Linked DNA regions of Oceanicoccus sp. KOV_DT_Chl. The protein of the gene in region 2 binds, or shares a complex with, the protein of the main gene of each other region. Links are inferred from orthologs where the notes say so. Each region holds a gene or a part of one and is shown on either strand. Other genes may lie near its edges.

Region 1 (7,073 bases), on a different replicon or contig from region 2:
TTGGTTTCTTCCAGTGCTAGCGTCAACGTTAAAGAGCCAGCAGCTACCGCGGGTAAATGTTGTTGTTTTTGTTGATCATTGCCGCCCAGTATTAATGCGGAGGCCCCGAGCACAACAGTGCTAAATAATGGCGACGCGGTAAGTGTATGACCGCTTTCTTCAATGATGGCGCCTAGCCCCATAAAACCAAAATCCAGACCGTCGTAGGCTTCGGGCAAAATAATACTGGCCCAGCCCAATTCAACCATCTGCGTCCACAGTGATTTGCTATAGCCGATCGGGTCATTGCTGTCGCGCAATTGGCGCAGTGCTTCTACCGGTGCGTTAGCGGTTAAAAATTCTTTGCTGGTGTCTTTAAGTAGACGCTGTTCTTCATTCAGTACTAAAGCCATGTTGTATTCCTCTTTATTCGGCTTACGCGTCGGGTAGGCCAAGCACGCGCTTGGCAATAATATTTAATTGCACTTCAGAGGTGCCGCCGGCGATGGATAAGGCTTTGGAAAAAAGCATATTACGTGTGGCAAGCCGTTCATCGTCGCTGAAGTTTTCATCCCAGCCAATACCGCGAGCCCCTAATAAGGCGACATATAATTCTTCCTTGTTTTTTTGTTCTTCGGTACCGACATATTTCATGATCATCGGTACATTGCTGTCGCTAATACCATTGATGCGTTCTTCAAAGCTACGGAAGTGGGTGAGACCCACTGCCCGAAAACGCATTTCGTGTTCTACCAGTTGCGTGCGCAGCGCGGCGTCTTTTAATTTGCCGTCAGCACCTAAACCTACATAGTCGATCGCCGCTTGTGCGGGACTAAAGCTAACGCTGGGTGCGTCGCCCATTTCGCTCATTAACTTCCGTTCGTGTTTCAACAGCGCTTTGGCTACCGACCAGCCGGTGTTAATTTCAGCGACCAGATTTTTCTTTGGTACTTTAACGTTGTCGAATACGGTTTCACAAAATTCTGATTCACCGCTGATTAAGGCGTAGGGAGACGCGGTGACGCCTTCGGTTTCCATGTCGATTAATAAAAAACTAATACCCTGCTGTTTGATGGCGTCGGGGTCGGTACGCACTAAACAAAAAATCCAGTCACATTTTTCTGCATTGGTAGTCCACAGCTTGGTACCGTTTACCAAAAAGTGGTCGCCCATATCTTCAGCTTTGGTTTTCAGGCTGGCTAGATCTGAACCGGAACCGGGTTCCGAGTAGCCTTGTGCCCAGCGAATATCACCGCGGACAATTTTAGGAATATGTTCTTGTTTTTGTTCTTCCGAGCCATACTCCAATAAAGCTGGCCCCAGCATCCAGATGCCCAAATCAAACAGCGGTTTGCGCGCATTAATCGCTTTCATTTCTTCGGTAAGAATTTTTCCTTGCTCGGGGCTCAAGCCGCCGCCGCCATATTGAGATGGCCATTCCGGACAAGTCCAACCTTTGTCGGCCATGCGCTCTAACCAGTCTTTGGCATCCTGGCTGGGAAAGGTTTTATTGCGTCCCGCCCATACTTGTTCTTTGCTGCTGGCAGGTGAACGCATGGATTGCGGGCAGTTGGCTTCCAACCAGGCACGGGTTTCAATACGAAATGTTTCCAAAGCGTCCACTCGGACCTCCTTCGGTAAAGGTAATTAAATGGGCTGTTTCGCGGGGAATAGTACCTTAACCGCGGTCGCAGAATGGTAATAGATATTAGAGCTTGGGGGCTGAAACTCAATAGCTTGAGGTTGCGATCTGATTAACAATTAGGGTCAGCTAGTGCTGGCCCTGAATGATGGGGGGTGTTAGTGGAGTTGCTGTTGGCTATGGGCTGGTTTCTATCTGGTTGCCAATCAGGGTAGCCACTTGTCTGAAAGCCTGAAGGCAATCACTCCAGTAGCGCACACTGCTCACACGGGTCATGGTGCTAACACCACTACCACGTTGGCCGGTGGTTTTCTCGCCTACACTGTCGAGTAGTATTTGGCCGCTATTATCAAATAGCTGTAGTTTGATGGTCATGCTGCTGCTTTCGTTGACGACAGTAGTCTGGCGCAGGGGTTTATCATTTTTTATCGATGCGGTGAGGTAGAGGTCACTAATGTCTGTTTTTACTAACAGCACATCATCACCGGTTTCAGTGGTGAGCTGCCAGCCAAATTGCTGCTGCCACTGTTTGCTTACTGCTTTGACAAATTGCTCGTTAAATATTTTGCGCTCAGCTTCATCAAATTGAAAGTCCTGTTCGCGGTAGAAAGATAAATCTGCCGCGGAGCGTTTTTTGTAACTAATGCTTAGTGGCTCGATGTTGATGCGTCGATAGCGATTGAAATCAATGTTGGCACGGATCAGTAGCTGATCGAAACTGCTGTTAGTAACCGGCGTTAATCCCTGCGCGGTAGGTGAGCCAAATTCAGGATTAGGTGAGTTACAGGCAGAGAATGTCATGCACAGTAAGAGGCCTGTGATGAATGCGATTGATTTCATAATATGACTCCTGTTTTTTGCGCTGTATCGGTCTAATAGGTTGTACCGTTTGGCTAGTGTAGGGTTTGAATGTTGACCTGTATAGCGCTAGCGTTCAAGCTCTGCTCAATGCGAATAAAAATTGGGAGTAAACCATGCAACGTTTTAGCAATAAAGTCGCTTTAATTACCGGGGCCGCATCGGGCATAGGTCGTGCTGCCGCTGAACGCTTGGCCAGCGAAGGTGCCAGCGTATTGTGTACAGATTTAAATGCAGAAGCACTAACAGAAACGGTGGCAGCGATAACTGCCGCGGGAGGTAGTGCTGCTGCCCATGCTTTTGATATCAGTAATGAAGAGCAGGTTAATAACTGTGTGCAAGCGGCTATTGATATCTATGGCAAGTTGGATGTGATAGTGAATATGGCCGGTATATTAGGTTTTCATTCCACTCACCAATTGGATCTGGCGACCTGGCAAAAAATTATTGATGTAAATTTAACCGGTACGTTTTTACTGTGCAAAGCGGCCTTGCCACATCTGTTAGAAACCAAGGGCAATATTGTGAATGCGGCGTCTACTGCTTCGCTGGCAGGTTTGCCTTCTGGTGCCGCTTATTCAGCAACTAAGGGTGGCGTGCTGGCGATGACCCGTTCTATTGCGGTGGAATATGCCAAGCGTGGAGTCCGCGCTAACTGCATCTGTCCTGGTGATATTAAAACCAATATGACAGCAAATATCAGTATGCCGGATGATTATGATTACGACTTGCTGGGGCGGATTAGTTCGATTACCGGGCCCAAAGGGCCTGAAGTAGTGGCCGGGGTCATTGCGATGTTGGCATCGGAAGATGGCGCCCATATTACCGGCGAAGATATTCGTATGGATGGTGGGACCTTGTCCTGATAACGTTTGCCAGATTTTAAACGGGTGTTTTTGTAGTGTGGGTAGTGTATTAGTGTTGTAAAAGTAATTCTCTACCCGCCATTGCCATCACCAGCTGTTCTAATAAATCCCAGCTGTTGTCTTTACTCAAGCCTTTGATCGACCGGTCAATAGTGTTAGCGGTTTTAATCATGCGGGTTAGCTGTTTGACATTGAGCCGGCGCAGCGCGTTGCTGACCAATGGTTTACGTTTATCCCACACGCGTTGGCTTTGTAGCACACGGTCAATGCCATTACCTTGTTCGATTTGGGTGGCGCAATGATACAGCGTGCGTAGTTCTCTGGTTAATGCCCATAGCAGTACGGGGGTTCGGTGCCTTCAGCTTTTAACCCCTGCAAATTTTTCAAACAGCTACTGACATTACCTTCCAGCGCGCGATCGACTAAACCAAACACGTCATAGCGAGCATTATCCGCTACCGCCGCAGTAATCGTGTCGGCATCGATGGTATCGCCATCGGTGTAGAGCCTTAGTTTTTCTATTTCCTGAGCGGCGGCCAATAAATTACCTTCCACTCTCTCGGCCAGCATTTGGATGGCTTCGCTGCTGGCGTTCAAGCCCAACCTGCTCAAACGGTTGTTGATCCAGCGGGGTAATTGCGCCATTTCAATCGGCCAGCACTGCACTGAGGCACCGGCGGCCTCGATGTTTTTATACCACTTGGTACGGGTGCTAGCGCTTTCCAATTTATTGCAAATAATCAGCAGGACATTATCGGGCGAGGCATTTGCGGCGTACTCGGTAAGAGCCTTGCCTCCGGCATCCCCGGGCTTGCCGGTTGGCATGCGCAGTTCAATTAATTGCCGTTCGGCGAACAACGACATGGCTGCCGCGGAGGCTAATAGTTCGTTCCAGTCGAAGCCGGTTTCTACATGTAAAACTTCACGACTAAAACCCTGTCGGCGGCAGCTTAGGCGAATGTCATCACAGCATTCTTGTACTAGCAAGGTTTCATCGCCGCTGACGATATAGATGGGTAGCAGGGTTTTTGAGAGGTTTTGTTTAAGTTGATCCGGGCGGAGTCGCATTTTTTATTGCACCAATGAGGTGGTTGCAGCGGTGGGTTCAGCCATTGGAGGTTCAGTCGTATAATCAAATGAGCGTAATTGCCGGGCAATCTTTGCCCCCAGGTTTTTTAACATTTCACGCCGTAATATCGCTTCTTCCTGATAAGTGCTGACCACTTTGTTAGGGTCATTGGGCATAATACGTCGTTCAATGATAGTGCTAGGTCCAAGTACGCGCTGGCCTTTAGCGTTTAGTAATTCAAAGACGACTGTTTGTTCCAGCTGGTATTCGATAGCTCTGGCTCGCTCGCCAACCGCAGTGATGCGCTTGTCGCTAGCTGCTTTACTTATCGCTAGTTGGTAGTTTGCTTCTTCGGGGGCAGTGGTGATTGTTATACCGTTGGCCATGAGTTCATTGCGCAGCTCAATGGCAAGAGAGCCAGAATTCTGGAGGCCGGTGATGATGATGGGTTCAACCCCTGCAGGTAAATTTATATTGCCGCGTAAATGAAAGCCACAGGCACTGACCAGCAGGCTACTAATAAGGACAAATGCTTTCAGATAATGCGGCATGCTATTTCCAGTTCAGAGCGTGAATTAATAACTATTTAACGGCAATGGTAACTAGTTTGCCCACAATATATTTTTTCATTTTTATTTCTTTGCCGTCGGTAAATTTTTGCACGTTACTGTCGGCAAAGGCTAGTTCAAAAACAGTGGCTTCATCGGCATCGGCGGCTACTTCAATTTTGCCACGAACCTTGCCATTAATCTGCACTACCAGCTCAATACTATTTCGAACCAGTGCCGCCTCGTCGACGGTAGGCCAGTGTGTATCAATAACCGCGCCAGTATTACCCAGTGCGCGCCAGAGTTCATGGCAGAAATGTGGCGTGATAGGTGCAAGCATGATGATTATGGCCTGTAATGCTTCTCGTTCTACTGCTAGTCCCTGACCGCTATTGTCCTGCAACTTGGCAATATCGTTAGTTAGCTCCATAATGGCGGCGATGGCAGTGTTAAAGGTTAAGCGGCGGCTGTAATCATCGGTAATTTTAGCGATGGTTTCATGGGTTTTGCGGCGTAAATCCTGTTGTTCACGGCTGAGGTTGCTGCTATCCAATGCAGGAATATCAGTCTGCTGCAGGTGATTGAATACGCGGTTCCACAAACGATTAAGGAAGCGGTGAGCGCCGCCTACCGCAGAGTCTGACCATTCCAGCGATTGTTCCGGTGGCGCGGCAAACATGATAAATAAACGCACGGTGTCGGCACCGTACTGTTCGATGAGTTGTTGCGGATCGACAGTATTGCCCTTGGACTTGGACATTTTGCTGCCATCTTTTAATACCATGCCCTGACACAATAGACGGTCAAAGGGTTCGTCACAGTTGATCAGACCTTCATCACGCATCAGCTTGTGAAAGAAGCGGGCGTATAACAGGTGCAGTATGGCGTGCTCGATACCACCGACATATTGATCGACCGGCAACCAGTAATTAGCGGCATCGGGGTCTAGCATACCGTCTTTGTAATCGGCGCTGGTGAAGCGGGCGTAATACCAGGAAGATTCCATAAAGGTATCGAAGGTATCGGTTTCACGTTCTACCTCTTGCCCATTGAATTCATCTTTGCGCCATTCAGGATCACTTTTGATCGGTGAACTGACGCCGTCCATTACCACGTCTTCAGGCAATAAAATGGGTAGGCGATCAGCTGGGACTGCGATTTCACCGCCGTCAGGCAAATTAAAAATCGGAATCGGTGCGCCCCAGTAACGTTGGCGGGAAACACCCCAATCACGAAGGCGATAATTAATCGTGCGGCGACCATGGTCAATACTTTCTAACTTATCGGCTATGGCGTTAAAGGCGCCATTAAAATCCAGACCATCAAATTCTGCAGAGTTGATGGTGAGGGTATGGTCTTTGCGGGCATACCAGTCTTGCCAAGTGCCAGTATCAAAAGCGGTGTCGTTGTCGTTATTGCTGGCAATGACTTGCTTGATAGGTAATTGATATTTATTAGCGAAAGCAAAATCGCGCTCGTCGTGGGCGGGAACAGCCATCACCGCACCGGAGCCATAATCCATTAGCACGTAGTTAGCGATCCACACGGGAACTGGTTCGCCGGTTAGTGGGTGCAGGGCATTAATGCCGGTGGCAATCCCCTTTTTTTCCATCGTGGCCATATCAGCTTCAGCGACAGAACTGGTTTTACATTCATGAATAAAAGCTTGTAGCTCGGGGTTGCTCCCGGCTAACGCCAGACTAATTGGATGCTCGGCAGCGAGGCTGACATAAGTGGCACCCATCAGCGTATCGGGGCGGGTGGTATAGACTTCGATATTGCTGATGTCAGCAATGCTGGTTTCCAGATCAAAGCGCATTTCTACGCCTTCGCTGCGACCAATCCAATTGCGTTGCATGGTTTTGACTTGTTCGGGCCAGCCGTCCAGTTGATCAAGATCCGCTAATAATTGGTCGGCGTATTCGGTGATTTTAATAAACCACTGCGGAATTTCTTTGCGTTCAACAGGGGTGTCACAGCGCCAGCAGCAGCCGTCGATAACTTGCTCGTTGGCTAATACGGTTTCATCTTGAGGGCACCAGTTAACAGCCGAGGTTTTTTTATACACCAAACCTTTTTCGTATAAACGAGTGAAAAACCATTGCTCCCAA
Region 2 (7,072 bases):
ACTTTAAAACATTAGTATAATCAGCGACCTATTTTGCCAATTCGATAAAGTACATCAACTGAAGTATGCTGCAAAAACCAAAGGAATCAGGCAAGCAAAGAGTAATGTCATGACCAACAAGAGACTGCATGACTGGATCGGGCTCAGCGGCGTAGGCGCCCATGAAAATCCTCGAGCGAAAATGTGGGCCAAGCGACTGGACTTACCGCTACTTCTACTCGCGTTATGGATAGTGATCAGCTGGTATTGGGAAACGACTACTCAAGCGACACTGCATAATAACTATATTGACTGGGGGGTCTGGCTGTTCTTTGTTATTGAAACCTGTGTGCTGTCCCTTCTTGTCGATAACACTAAAAGCTACCTGACGCATAACTGGCTTAATCTAGTCATCATAATCAGTGGCTTTCCTATGCTTTGGCTGGATAGCCCGACAGTAGGAGGGCTGCGCGTTTTACGCATCTTAATTTTCGTCAGTCTGATGCTACAACTATCAGGGTCAATTCAACGCGTCCTTGCCCGCAACCATCTTGGCGCCACACTGGCGGTAAGTGCCATTTTTATCATTTTCGCAGGCTATCTAATTGCGGCCATTGATCCAGCCATCAACACGCCTGCCGATGGCATATGGTGGGCCTGGATAACTGCCACAACCGTCGGTTACGGCGATATCGTCCCAGTTAGCCAGCAAGGCAGAATTATCGCAGGCATCCTGATATTACTCGGTATAGTGCTCCTATCTCTGATTACCGCAAATACCTCAGCTTACTTCATCGCAAGCCAGCGAGATCAAAATGAAAATAAACGACTTAAAAAGATAGAAAAACAACTCAACCGGATTGAACAGCAACTGGAATCGCTTAGTCAAAAAAATGAGCCTCCGGATTTATGAACCTAAGCAGATAACACGCAGACTGGTTATGAAAAAAGTGTTTAAAAAGAGACCAACACAGACTGGCAAAGATGACAACTTTAACGATACTTAAACATGCAGATGTCTTATCCCCTATGTTCAAGCAGACATCTACTGGAACTGGCGGGCCGTAAATCCCTCCATGTTTCACTCCTAAATGGTCTTAACCGGCACTCTTCCAAGGGCGCCGGTTTTTTTATTTATGCTTACTTTATAACTACGCAAAGATAAACATTAATTATTTATTAAACAGTAAGTTATCGAAGTTATCTGAAGTGATTTCTGCGATTCGATCAATCGGCAAACCCCTTAATTCAGCAAGGCAGCTGGCAACCTCTACCACATACTTAGGCTCATTCTTTTTCCCACGATAGGGTATGGGGGCCAGATATGGCGAGTCGGTCTCAATCAACAACCGGTCCAGCGGCACTTTACGCGCCACCTCCCGCAGCGTATCTGCATTCTTAAAGGTGACGATACCCGAAAAGGAAATATAGTAATTTAGATCAAGCGCCTGCTTAGCCATCTCCCAACTTTCAGTAAAGCAATGCAAAACGCCTCCAACACTACTATCACCATATTCACGGATTAGTTGAATAGTGTCCTCACGAGCGTCCCGAGTATGCACTATCACTGGCTTGGCAAGCTCTGCAGACAACGCTAAATGCAACTTGAAACTTTCTTGCTGTAGCAGCGCTGATTCTTTTGAATAAAAATAGTCCAGTCCAGTCTCACCAATAGCGACGACTTTGGGCTGAGTCGCCAACGCTCGTAACTGGTTCCTATCCACCAAGTCATCTGCGACATCCATTGGATGTACTCCGACAGAGCAATGAACACCTTCAAATTGATTGGCGATATCTACTACGGTCTGTGCATTTTGCATATCAACACCAATGCAAAGCATCCTCTCAACACCACACTGCCTGGCAGCATCGACAGCTGCCTCAAGGCTATTACCGTAAGGCGATAAATCCAGGCGATCAAGATGACAATGGGAATCTACAAACATAAAAACTCTGATACTGGCATATTAAAACGACTACGGCCCGGTAAACCGGGCCGTATAATTGGTTAAAAACATCATTACATAGTATGAGTAGGTCGATCAGAATCCAGGGAGCCAGCCAAATAATTTTCAATTTTATTATTTGCGGTATCATCCTGACCATTAAACTGAACACCGATACCGGCGGCGCGATTTCCTTGAGCACCACGAGGAGTCACCCAAACCACCCGCCCTGCCACCGGAATTTTTTCAGGCTCATCCATTAAATTCAGCAGCATAAAGACTTCATCATTTACTTTATACGGTTTATTAGTGGGGATAAACAATCCACCATTAATTAAAAAAGGCATATAGGCAGCGTACAATACGGCCTTATCTTTTATCGTTAGCGAAAGAATGCCATTTCTTGCACCTTGCGGTGCGCTAGCTGTATTCATTCCAGAGATTGCCTCCCGAGGCTACTATTCATTAATCTATCCACACCTAAGAATAGACCTAGTTAGACAGATTCACCATACTCAAGCCGCTGTCTAACTGTGATTTTTTTCACAACATTCGAGCAACAAGCTTTCCAGTGCCAACAGTTTATTGGGGTTTGCACCCCGCTCCAAGCTAACTCGTAGATTAGTGACTTGATCGAGTAGAGCAAATAAGTTGCGCGCACTTATCAAGGGCATATGCTTGAACAACTCGGCGACACCTGCTGCAACCTCACCTTCCTCAGCGACATAGGGCCGGGCTAGTAAGCCAGAAAACTTGTTTGCCAGCCAATACAGAATATCGCGCAAATCATACTGTTGCCATTTTTCAGCTAACGCCAATGCTGACAAGCGCCCTGAAAGCAGCATACTGAAATCCGTCATTAATTGTTGGCGACGCTCTAAACCATCGTCACTTAACAACTCCAATGCAGTCATTGGCTGACCAGCAGCCTCCTCATAGAGCAGCTCTAACGATGTACTGGCCGGTGCCAATGTGGCCAGCCAATCTTTAACTATTGGCATAGACGGCAAAGGAAAGCCAACAACCTGACAGCGTGAACGTATCGTTGGCAACAATTGGCTTTGCGCATCGCTAATCAATACCAGTAACGTTTTCGCAGCAGGCTCTTCAAGACTTTTTAGCAACGCATTCGCAGCATTAATATTCATTGCCTCAGCCGGTGCCAATACGACAACTTTATAACCACTTTGCTGAGCGGTATGTCCAAGTGACTCTACCAAAGCCCTTACCTGATCAATTTTAATTTGCTTACCACGTTCCTCAGGTGCAATCCACTTCAAGTCCGGGTGTGAACCCGCTTGAATAAATCCACACTGGCGACATTCTCCGCAAGCGACATTTTGACGCGGAGACTCACACAATAGATATTGAGTAAACGCTTCAGCAAACCGCTGCTTACCTATCCCCTGAGGCCCTGCCAACAAAATGGCATGAGGCAAGGTATTTTGCTGATGCAGTTCAACTAAGTGCAGCCATTGTTGCTCTTGCCAAGGTAATCTGATGGCCGCAGCAGCTTCCGTCATGAGCTAGCCTTTAAGCCAGCAACTGCGGCTAACATTTCAGTAATAACTATAGCCAAATCTTGCTGCACTTCAGCCAGCGATTGAGCCGCATTGATAATCCTAAAGCGATCAGGGTTAGCCTTCGCCAGAGACAAGTAGGTCGCACGGACTTTATCAAAAAAATCCTGCTGCTCCCGTTCAAACCGATCGAGTTCGCCGCGTTTATGTGCCCGCCCCAAACCTACGTCAACCGGCGCATCCAGAAGCAAGGTATAATCTGGCCGCAATTCACCTTGCACCCACTGCTCCAGATCGGAGATTTTTGACAGCGAGATACCTCTTCCACCGCCCTGATAAGCATAGGTTGCATCGGTAAATCGATCACAAATAACCCACTCGCCCCTGGCCAAAGCAGGCTCAATGACCTGAGCGATATGCTGCGCCCTGGCAGCAAACATCAATAACAGCTCGGTATTTTCCGCCACAGCTTCCTCTCTCGGGCTTAATAACAATTTCCGGACATCTTCTGCCAACGGCGTGCCGCCAGGCTCACGCGTCAAACACAAAGCGATGCCCGCAGACGATAATTGCTCAGCCAAATACTGGATGTTAGTGGACTTACCTACGCCCTCCCCACCCTCTATGGTAATAAAGACACCACGCGTCACTGACAAAAAAACACTCTCCTCACACTCAACCTTGCCGCTTACTATCCGGCATAGATGAGTAATTTTTACTGCGTTGAAAAATTTGATATTTGCGCACCGCTTGTTGATGCTCCTCAAGCGTGCTCGAAAAATAATGGCTGCCGTCACCTTTAGCAACAAAATATAGGGCATCTCCTTTAGCGGGATGCAACGCCGCGTGTATCGCCTCTCTACCAGCAAGCGCAATCGGTGTAGGCGTTAAGCCATGGTAACGATAGGTATTATAAATATTAGTTTTATCTTTTAAATGACGCGAACGTAAATTGCCATCAAACCCGGCACCCAAACCATAAATTATCGTCGGATCTGTTTGTAATCGCATACCTTTTTGCAAACGACGCACAAACACTCCCGCAATAATCGGCCGCTCATTCGCCACACCGGTTTCTTTTTCAATCAGTGAAGCCATTATCAACGCCTCATAAGGTGATGCGTAAGGCAAACCCTCCTCGCGAAGCTGCCACTCCTCGAGCAAAACCTGCTGTAAACGTGCTGCGGCTTGCTGCAATAGTTCTAAATCTGAAATGCCTCGTTGATAGCGATAAGTATCGGGAAATAACAACCCCTCCAAAGAAGAATATTCTTTGTCTAGACCCAGCAATGCCGGTGTAAGTAACTCAGCCGAAGTATCAAGTGTTTGCTTAAGCTGAGACTGAGCACGCAGTGCAGCGATAACTTGTGTTAGATTCCAACCTTCTACTAAAGTGACCGTATAATATCGAACGTCACCACGCTCTAATTTGTTTAGCAACTGACGGGGCGTCAAACCTGCTGCAAAAAAATAATCCCCTGCTTTAATATGCCGCCCCTTACCACTCAAACGAGAATATATTTTTAATAGCAGCGGGTTGCTTAGGGCGCCCTCAGCGGTTAAATCAGCAATCACTGAATGAAAAGAACTGCCTTTTAATAAATTATATTCCAGCCCATCGGCTGATAAATCCAAAGGACTGTCCATATAGCGCTGTACATATGAGAATGAAATAACACTACCGACGGCCAATAACAACACAGCAATAACGAACAACCGTTTAATCATTACCTTTCTCCGCCGAGGCCAACAAACGCTGCAATGCCAACGTAAATGCTCCGACATTTTTTTGATGGCAACCGATAGCGGTCACCGGCAAAATTCCAATCAAGCTATTACAAATAAAAACTTCATCGGCGCGATAAACATCCTCAAGGATACAGTCGCGTTGCAGGCACTCAGGACTTAACACCTCACAAATTACTCCGCGAATAATACCGGCGACCCCGCATCGATGTAGCTTGGGCGTCCACAACCGGCCCGATAAAACCAGAAATACATTCGACATAGTCCCTTCAATGAGTCGACCATCAGTATCCAACATTAAACCTTCAGTAATCGACGCTTGCGACCACTCGGCTCTAGCCAATACATTTTCCAATCGACACAGATGCTTAACTCCGGCCAAAGCGGGATTAACGGTTAAACGCGTATCACACACACGGACATTTACGCCCGCTGCACGCTGCTGCTGATAGTCGCTACTGTCTTTTGTGATTGAAACAATACGATGACAGCCGACTGCAATGCCTGGTCTATAACCACGAGCTTGTCCCGCACGGGTGATAATTATTTTAAGGATATAGGAACTATGATCACAACCTGACAACAAAGTATTTATATCAGCAAGCACCAACGCAACATCCAATGCAATCGATAAGCGCTGACAGCCATCGACTAAGCGTCGCAGATGACGATCAACAAACACTGCACGCCGATTAACGACACGAAGTGTTTCAAAAACACCATCACCATAGGCAAGACCACGATCGTTAATATCGACAGTATGACAGGCCCTGCCGTCGACTAACGCACACTCATTCATAAAGCTAATGCCAACCCAAACGCGAATGCGTTTTCATCACCGGTTAAACCATCTTCCCAAATAACAAACTACCATTCGTGCCACCAAAACCAAATGAGTTTGATAGCGCATAATTTATTGTCATTGGTTGAGCATTATGCGGAACGTAATTTAAATTGCAGCCTTCATCCGGATTATCGAGATTAATAGTTGGGGGAGCTACCTGATCACGAATAGCTAGCACTGAAAACACCGCCTCGACAGCACCAGCAGCACCCAATAAATGGCCAATCATCGACTTGGTTGAACTCACCGCTACGCTTTCTGCCGCAGCGCCCAACACTGATTCAATAGCCTGACTTTCTGCCACGTCACCCGCCTGAGTAGAAGTGCCATGAGCGTTTATATAATTAATATTTTCAGCGGCCAATCCCGCATCAGCAATCGCGTTTCTCATTGCAGCCGCTGCACCACGCCCATCTTCAGGGGGTGATGTCATATGGTAAGCATCGCCACTCATACCAAAGCCAACAAGTTCAGCATAAATAGTAGCGCCGCGTGCTTTTGCCATTTCATATTCCTCAAGCACCAACATGCCGGCACCGTCAGACAGTACAAATCCATCTCGATCTTTATCCCAAGGACGACTGGCCGCCTGCGGATCATCGTTACGAGTAGACAATGCCCTTGCGGCTGCAAAACCACCCAAGCCTAACGGGGTTGATGACATTTCTGCACCGCCAGCAACCATCACATCCGCATCCCCGTAAGCAATAACTCTAGCCGCATGACCAATATTATGGGTCCCCGTGGTACAAGCTGTGGTAATAGCAAAATTGGGGCCTTGTAAACCATATTTGATAGACAGGTTTCCTGCCACCATATTGATGACTGTGCCAGGAACAAAGAAAGGAGATATTTTTCGCGGGCCATCCTTAAGTAGGATGTCGTAATTTTTTTCAATATAACTGACCCCGCCAATTCCTGAGCCAATAGCCACCCCAATACGACCCGCATTACTTTCTGTTACGGTGACCCCGGAATCATCAAAAGCCTGAATCCCTGCAGCCAAACCATACTGGATAAAAACATCCATCCTGCGG
Region 3 (6,868 bases), on a different replicon or contig from region 2:
CCCAGCGAATGACTATAGCGACTCCGTTGCGCTCTAACGCCTTCATCATCACTATATATGCCGCTTGTATAATCTATCGCGCCTAAAAAAGAGATATGTCTAAGTCGCTGAAAAGCATCAGTTGCTACTAACTTTGAATAAAATTCATCTTTTATAATAGCTTGAATATAAACGCTTTCGTTATTAAGTATTTTTTTCTGACTTTCCATAATTAATCCTTACTCAAATATTTAAGCTCTTTTAAAAGAACAGCTTTTGAGAACGATCTCCCCTAAATTATTAAACGCCTTAATAATATACGCGCACACAAAAACTTATGAACGGCAATATTTTCATAAGTTATAAACTGGTTAATGCTTTACCTGTATTTTTAAGTGTAGCTGCGAAAGTAACACGACTGTATAAAAAAACAGTATAAGGGTAAATTTACTTATTGTAAGAGCCAATATTGCCAAAAACTCTACAATAATCATAGGTTTATAATGTATAACTGTAGTTTAATTTTGATACTTTGAAAGCATTATCCTACATTTGGTAGTTAGTGATCACTCACCACACACTATGTACTAATTAATACCTATTACTTATCTAAAAACACCTTTTCCACATCCAAACTGGACTACACCCAGCATTTGTTAGACGCCTTCTAACGTCTCTGGCACTAATACTAAGTCCAATCATTATAATTCCAAAACATGTAGCCAGCTGTGATAACTAACTGTTGACCCGATTTTAATCATCCCACCATGCTGAATGTGGCTTGGGCATGGCAGCCAATAGCTCTTGCTAAGCTTCATGAAAAAGCAGAGATGGAGGCCGAGCAACGACGTATTGAGTGGGAGGAAGAAAAGCGTCAACGACGAATAAAGGAAGAGAAAGACAGGCGAACCAAGTCTTTATCCTACTGGGTAGATTCAACCTTACTGGCGACACAACCCACCTATAGACATATGCCTCCTGCTCAGCCAGGTTATCATGAAGTGGTTGGGCCGTTTATTCACCGTATTGGTGTTGAAAATGACTCTACAATAAAAATTACTGGGCAGAAGCTTTCAGCAAACAAGCCTAAGAAGCTTGATTATGCTGTGGTGGGTGACGCAACAACTATTCACGGGCTAGAAGCCCCTTATGATGAAGAGGCCACCGATGAAGTATTGAAGGTCGAAGTACTTAAAACAGGGGAAGATGTCATAAGCTTTTGGATAGCCAATGGAAATACAGATCAATTTAGTAATAAATCTATTGAAATGGCTACATTCGAATAGGTAGTTTTTGGTCGGATAAATCCTTTTACCCGACCATTTAACCATAATTAAAATATGGTTATTTTCAATAACTCATTGATTTTATTACTACTTTCCTAAAAATATTGATTCATTTTAGGTGAGAATTTTTCATTTCCCGTGAGAACCCACAACGACCGTTTTTAAATATCCAAATTAGCCACTTTCAGGGCATTTTCTTCAATAAACTCACGCCGCGGCTCAACTTGATCACCCATTAAACAAGTGAATATTTGATCAGCCGCAATGGCGTCTTCTATAGTCACAACTAACATCCGGCGGACTTCAGGGTCCATAGTGGTTTCCCAAAGTTGGTCTGGATTCATTTCACCCAGACCTTTATAGCGCTGGATGTTTAGGCCTTTCTCTGCTTGATCCATCAACCAGGTTAATGCCTGTTTAAATTCACTAACCTCTTCAACTTTATCGCCGCGTTGGACGTAAGCGCCTTCTTCTAACAATCCATTTAGCTTTAAACCCAAACCAACAATGGCCTTGTAGTCATTGGAAGAAAAGAAATCCTGATTAAATAAGTATTCAGTATCAACACCGTGAGAGGTGACGATAACCTGAGGCAAAAAATTATGCCGCTCGGGATCTTCCTTTACGCTCACCCGTGTAGCTTGTCCATTACCGCCAGCACCGAGTCTTGTTTGCAATTGCTGGCTCCACTGCTGTACAACAGCTTGATCGCGCAATTGCTCTACGGTTAGCTCTGGTAAGGACACCATTTGTTTCATTACATGATTAGGGTAGAGGCGTGACAAACGTTCGATTGTCGACATTACACTGCGATAATGGCTGACTAATTCTTCTAAAGATGCGCCACTAATACCTGGTGCATCGGCATTCACATGCAAGCTAGCATTTTCTAAAGCAGACTGCGTGAGGTATTGGTCTTTTCCTTCTTCGTCTTTTATATATTGATGCTGCTTTCCTTTAGCGATTTTATACAGCGGCGGTTGCGCAATAAAAATATGACCGCGCTCAATTAATTCTGGCATCTGCCTAAAGAAAAACGTTAGAAGCAGGGTGCGGATGTGAGAACCATCAACATCCGCATCCGTCATAATGATAATGCTGTGGTATCGCAACTTATCGATATTGAATTCTGATTTTCCTATACCGCAACCTAACGCCGTCACTATGGTGCCAACTTCTTGCGACGAAAGCATTTTATCAAAGCGTGCTTTTTCTACATTCAGGATTTTACCTTTAAGCGGCAGGATGGCCTGCGTACGACGATCACGCCCCTGTTTAGCCGAACCACCAGCAGAGTCTCCCTCCACCAGATAAACCTCACTATGTGCAGGGTCTTTTTCCTGACAATCAGCCAATTTACCCGGCAGCCCAGCAATATCCAAGGCGCCTTTTCGGCGCGTCATTTCACGGGCTTTTCGAGCAGCTTCACGAGCCCTGGCCGCATCCAGCATCTTGGTAACGACTAATTTAGCTTCATTGGGGTTTTCAATCAGATAATCACCAAAAGCCTGGTTCATTGCCTGTTCAACGGCCGTTTTAACTTCAGAGGAAACCAGCTTATCTTTAGTTTGTGAAGAAAACTTGGGATCAGGCACTTTTACTGAGATAACCGCCGTTAGGCCTTCACGTGCATCATCACCACTGGTAGACACTTTTGCTTTCTTGGCAAACCCTTCGCGCTCAATATAGCCATTCAAGCTTCTGGTCAAAGATGCACGGAAACCGGCTAAGTGAGTACCCCCATCACGTTGAGGAATATTATTGGTATAACAATGGATACTTTCCTGATATCCATCATTCCATTGAAATGCGACTTCCACACCAACACCATCTTCAGTCATGGTATTGAAGTGAAACTGCTTATTAATCATAGTCTTATTGGTGTTTAGGTACTCTATAAATGCACTGAGCCCACCTTCATAGATAAAATCTTCAGACTTTCCACTACGCTCATCCTTCAGCTCAATGTGGACACCAGAGTTCAAAAACGCCAACTCTCGCAAGCGCTTAGCTAACTGATCAAAGTGAAATTCAATATTGGTAAAGGTCGCCGATGATGGCTTAAAACGAATCTCTGTACCCGTTACTGCTGAATCACCCACAATAGCCAGTGGCTGCTGGGGCACGCCATGCTTGTATATCTGCTCAAAGATTTTACCGCCGCGCCTGATGGTCAGCTTTAATTCTTCCGACAGTGCATTAACTACTGAAACACCAACACCATGCAAACCACCGGATACCTTGTAGGTGTTGTCATCGAACTTACCGCCTGCGTGCAATACCGTCATTATAACTTCAGCAGCAGACACCCCTTCTTCGTGCATTTCCGTTGGAATTCCACGGCCATCATCTGACACACTAACCGACTCATCAGGGTGAATAACCACTTTTATTTTGGAGCAATGACCTGCCAGCGCCTCATCTATTGAGTTATCTACCACCTCAAACACCATATGGTGTAGACCGGTACCATCATCGGTATCACCAATATACATGCCTGGACGTTTACGCACCGCGTCCAACCCTTTTAAAACTTTGATACTGGACGAATCGTAACTATGTTCTTCGCTCATTAGTAAACCCATTGCTAGTGTTTAAACTTATTCTTGCCGCTTTAGCAGCATTCATTATGGAGCCGGTGCAAAACCGCCAGCCACAACCTCTGAAATCTTACCTTGTTCCACGTGGAACATTGATATTGACGTGTCATCACCCCAACAACCAACCAAGTCGTTATGATCAACACAGGTTACAAAAACCTGGCACTGTAATTCTTCAAACAGCCCACACAGCGCCTTTCTATGTCGGAAATCCAGCTCTGCAGGCAAATCATCCACCAGAAACACGCAGGACTTCCCGGTTAACTGCGACAGCAAATACCCTTGGGCGACCCTTAGCGCGCAAACAACAAGTTTTTGCTGACCACGAGATAATATATCCGCAGCGTTACTCGCACGATAACGTAACTTTAAGTCTGCCCGGTGTGGACCAGACAATGTATAACCTTGTTCCTGCTCTCTTTGCTGATTAGAAGCCAACACTTCGGTAAATGTCCTATCCTTATCCCAACCTCGAAAATAAGCAAGCTGCAAGCCATCAAGATCTATAAGACGGTCTAACACCTTCTCAAAAACAGGAACCAACTGTGTAAAATAGGCCGCTCGATAACCATGTATAAGCTCTGCATGCTGAACCAGCTCTGACGTCCATACAGCCAGTTGAGGCTGGTCTATTCTAGCATGCCGCAACAAACTATTCCGTTGTTTTAAACAGCGTTGAGCGCTTTTCCAGACACTATAAAACTGATGTTCCACGTGGAACACACCCCAGTCCAAAAACTGTCGACGAACAGACGGGGACCCCTCCAGCAACTGAAATGTGTCAGCATTAATAACTTGTAGCGGGAGGTTCTCAGCTAATACAGATGCAGATTTAACATGTTGACCAGCTACCTTGATAACACCAGGCTTAGCAGAGGCTTTAAAACGCTTAATGCCAACCGGCTGATAGCCAAGGCCTTCAATATCAATCTCAGCAAAGCTAACACAGCTATCCATATCAATATTGACAAGGGGTTTAAGCTTATGGCCCCGAAAAGAGCGGGCTGAAGAGAGTAGGTAAATAGATTCCAAAACGCTGGTTTTGCCTGCACCATTATCACCAAACAATATATTAATAGGCGATAAGTTCTCAAGGCAGGCTCTGCTTAGGTTTCGGACCCCGGTAATTTCTAACCTGCGAATTAACAAAGTAGAATCAGTTAATCAAACAGAGGAAAGCTTATAAACGCATCGGCATGACAACATACATAGAATCACCAGCCTCTGATTCTTCTAGTAAAGCACTGCTGTTAGCATCCGCTAAAGATAATTTAACCTTTTCACCACTCAGAACACCCATAACATCCAGCAGATAGCTGACATTAAAACCAATTTCCAGGGATTCTCCCTGATATTCTACAGAAACAATTTCCTCGGCTTCTTCTTGCTCGGGATTATTAGCAACAATCTGGATACTGCCGTCAGATAAGAGTAATCGAACACCACGATACTTTTCATTAGAGAGGATAGCCGTACGTGAAAAGGCCTGTCTTAAGTCTGTTCTTGAACCAAAAATAGTTTTGGTACTGGCCTTCGGTAATACACGGTCATAATCCGGGAACTTCCCATCAACCAACTTTGAGGTAAAGGTAAATTCATTGGTTGTTGCACGAATATGGTTAGAGCCTATGACGATTTGAACATCATCATTTTCATTCATCATCAACCGGGCCAACTCGATAACCCCTTTACGAGGAAGAATGACCTGCAAACTCTCGGAACTGGTAATATCCGCTGCTAATGTACAAAGCGCCAGACGGTGACCATCTGTGGCGACAACCCGTAATTGACCGGACTGAACTTCCCATAACATCCCGTTAAGATAGTAACGAACATCTTGCTGCGCCATGGCAAAACTAGTGCGGTCTATTAAGCGCTTAAGGTCTCCCTGTTTAACAGAGAAGTTCTGACTCCCGGGGCTTTGCTCAACATTAGGGAAGTCGCTAGCAGACAGTGTAGACAGGGTGAAACGGCTTCGACCTGAACGAACAATAACGCGCTGGTCATCCAAGCTAAATTCTATATCACAACCATCGGGCAAAGATTTACAAATATCCGCCAACTTGCGCGCGGGAACGGTAATTTCACCACCAGATTGAGGAGCTTGCTCCAAGGTAACACGGCCAACCAACTCAACTTCCAAGTCTGTCCCAGTGATAGATAACTGATTTCCCTCAAGCTCCAACATCACATTAGATAATATAGGCAGGGTTTGACGGCGCTCGACCACGCCAGCAACCAGATTTAATGGGGTTAATAGGGCTTCACGGGAAATCACAAATTTCATGTTGATCTCAATCCTTATCGGTAGGGATATATCTTGTGTTAGTTAGCAACCATCAGCTTCAAGCTGGTGGCATATCTTATTGTTAAATCCGGCTACGTTGTTAATGAACGAAGTAGATTCTTACAGTCCTCGCGGATATCCGCATCGGATTCTTCCAGCTCTTTTATTTTTCGGCATGCATGCAATACCGTCGTATGATCGCGACCACCAAAGCTATCGCCAATCTCTGGCAAACTATGATTAGTGAGCTCCTTGGCCAAAGCCATGGCAACCTGTCTGGGCCTTGCCACCGAGCGGCTGCGGCGCTTCGACATCATATCCGAAACTTTAATTTTATAGTACTCAGCAACAGTACGCTGAATATTATCCAGGCTTATTTGTTTATCCTGGAGGGCTAATAAATCCTTCAATGATTCACGAATAAGCTCAATATCAATAGCCCTACCAGTGAAGTGAGCACTTGCTATCACCCGTTTTAATGCACCCTCCAATTCACGAACATTGGAACGAATACGCTGGGCAATAAAAAACGCGGCATCTCCAGGTAAGTCAATGTAAGCCTGCTCCGCCTTTTTCATTAATATAGCTACACGCGTCTCCAGCTCAGGCGGCTCTACCGCAACGGTTAAGCCCCAGCCAAACCGGGATTTTAATCGCTCTTCTAACCCATTAATTTCTTTAGGATAGCGATCGCATGTGAGAATCATTTGCTGGCC

The links.
Region 1: the proteins of UNITIG_RS16200 (region 2) and holA are in contact, whole or in part, in a cryo-EM structure (PDB 8GIZ), measured with the Escherichia coli proteins. The link is inferred for Oceanicoccus sp. KOV_DT_Chl from one-to-one orthologs.
Region 3: the proteins of UNITIG_RS16200 (region 2) and dnaN are in contact, whole or in part, in a cryo-EM structure (PDB 8GIZ), measured with the Escherichia coli proteins. The link is inferred for Oceanicoccus sp. KOV_DT_Chl from one-to-one orthologs.

The regions. Positions count from the first base shown.
Region 1 is NZ_FQLF01000002.1:510,103-517,175, reverse strand. Bases 2,542-5,515 are described here. They hold holA (DNA polymerase III subunit delta), read right to left. Parts: upstream 4,414-5,515; coding sequence 3,670-4,413; downstream 2,542-3,669. Other genes in these bases: leuS (leucine--tRNA ligase), read right to left, coding at 4,997-5,515; lptE (LPS assembly lipoprotein LptE), read right to left, coding at 4,417-4,965; UNITIG_RS25485 (hypothetical protein), read right to left, coding at 3,395-3,631; UNITIG_RS06030 (SDR family NAD(P)-dependent oxidoreductase), read left to right, coding at 2,596-3,345. In the rest of the region: UNITIG_RS06045 (acyl-CoA dehydrogenase family protein), read right to left, coding at 1-392; UNITIG_RS06040 (acyl-CoA dehydrogenase family protein), read right to left, coding at 415-1,602; UNITIG_RS06035 (DUF3313 family protein), read right to left, coding at 1,799-2,461; more of leuS, read right to left, coding at 5,516-7,073. UniProt on the Escherichia coli protein: Part of the beta sliding clamp loading complex, which hydrolyzes ATP to load the beta clamp onto primed DNA to form the DNA replication pre-initiation complex.
Region 2 is NZ_FQLF01000004.1:140,709-147,780, reverse strand. The notes cover bases 1,451-4,423. They hold UNITIG_RS16200 (DNA polymerase III subunit delta'), read right to left. Parts: upstream 3,449-4,423; coding sequence 2,453-3,448; downstream 1,451-2,452. Other genes in these bases: mltG (endolytic transglycosylase MltG), read right to left, coding at 4,121-4,423; tmk (dTMP kinase), read right to left, coding at 3,445-4,095; UNITIG_RS16205 (PilZ domain-containing protein), read right to left, coding at 2,000-2,359; UNITIG_RS16210 (TatD family hydrolase), read right to left, coding at 1,451-1,925. In the rest of the region: UNITIG_RS16215 (potassium channel family protein), read left to right, coding at 110-892; more of UNITIG_RS16210, read right to left, coding at 1,152-1,450; more of mltG, read right to left, coding at 4,424-5,173; pabC (aminodeoxychorismate lyase), read right to left, coding at 5,166-5,990; fabF (beta-ketoacyl-ACP synthase II), read right to left, coding at 6,034-7,072. UniProt on the Escherichia coli protein: Part of the beta sliding clamp loading complex, which hydrolyzes ATP to load the beta clamp onto primed DNA to form the DNA replication pre-initiation complex.
Region 3 is NZ_FQLF01000002.1:1,809,207-1,816,074, reverse strand. Bases 4,100-6,868 are described here. They hold dnaN (DNA polymerase III subunit beta), read right to left. Parts: upstream 6,153-6,868; coding sequence 5,046-6,152; downstream 4,100-5,045. Other genes in these bases: dnaA (chromosomal replication initiator protein DnaA), read right to left, coding at 6,245-6,868; recF (DNA replication/repair protein RecF), read right to left, coding at 4,100-5,014. Outside these bases: UNITIG_RS12350 (HD domain-containing protein), read right to left, coding at 1-209; UNITIG_RS12345 (hypothetical protein), read left to right, coding at 747-1,265; gyrB (DNA topoisomerase (ATP-hydrolyzing) subunit B), read right to left, coding at 1,427-3,838; more of recF, read right to left, coding at 3,893-4,099. UniProt on the Escherichia coli protein: Confers DNA tethering and processivity to DNA polymerases and other proteins. Acts as a clamp, forming a ring around DNA (a reaction catalyzed by the clamp-loading complex) which diffuses in an ATP-independent manner freely and bidirectionally along dsDNA.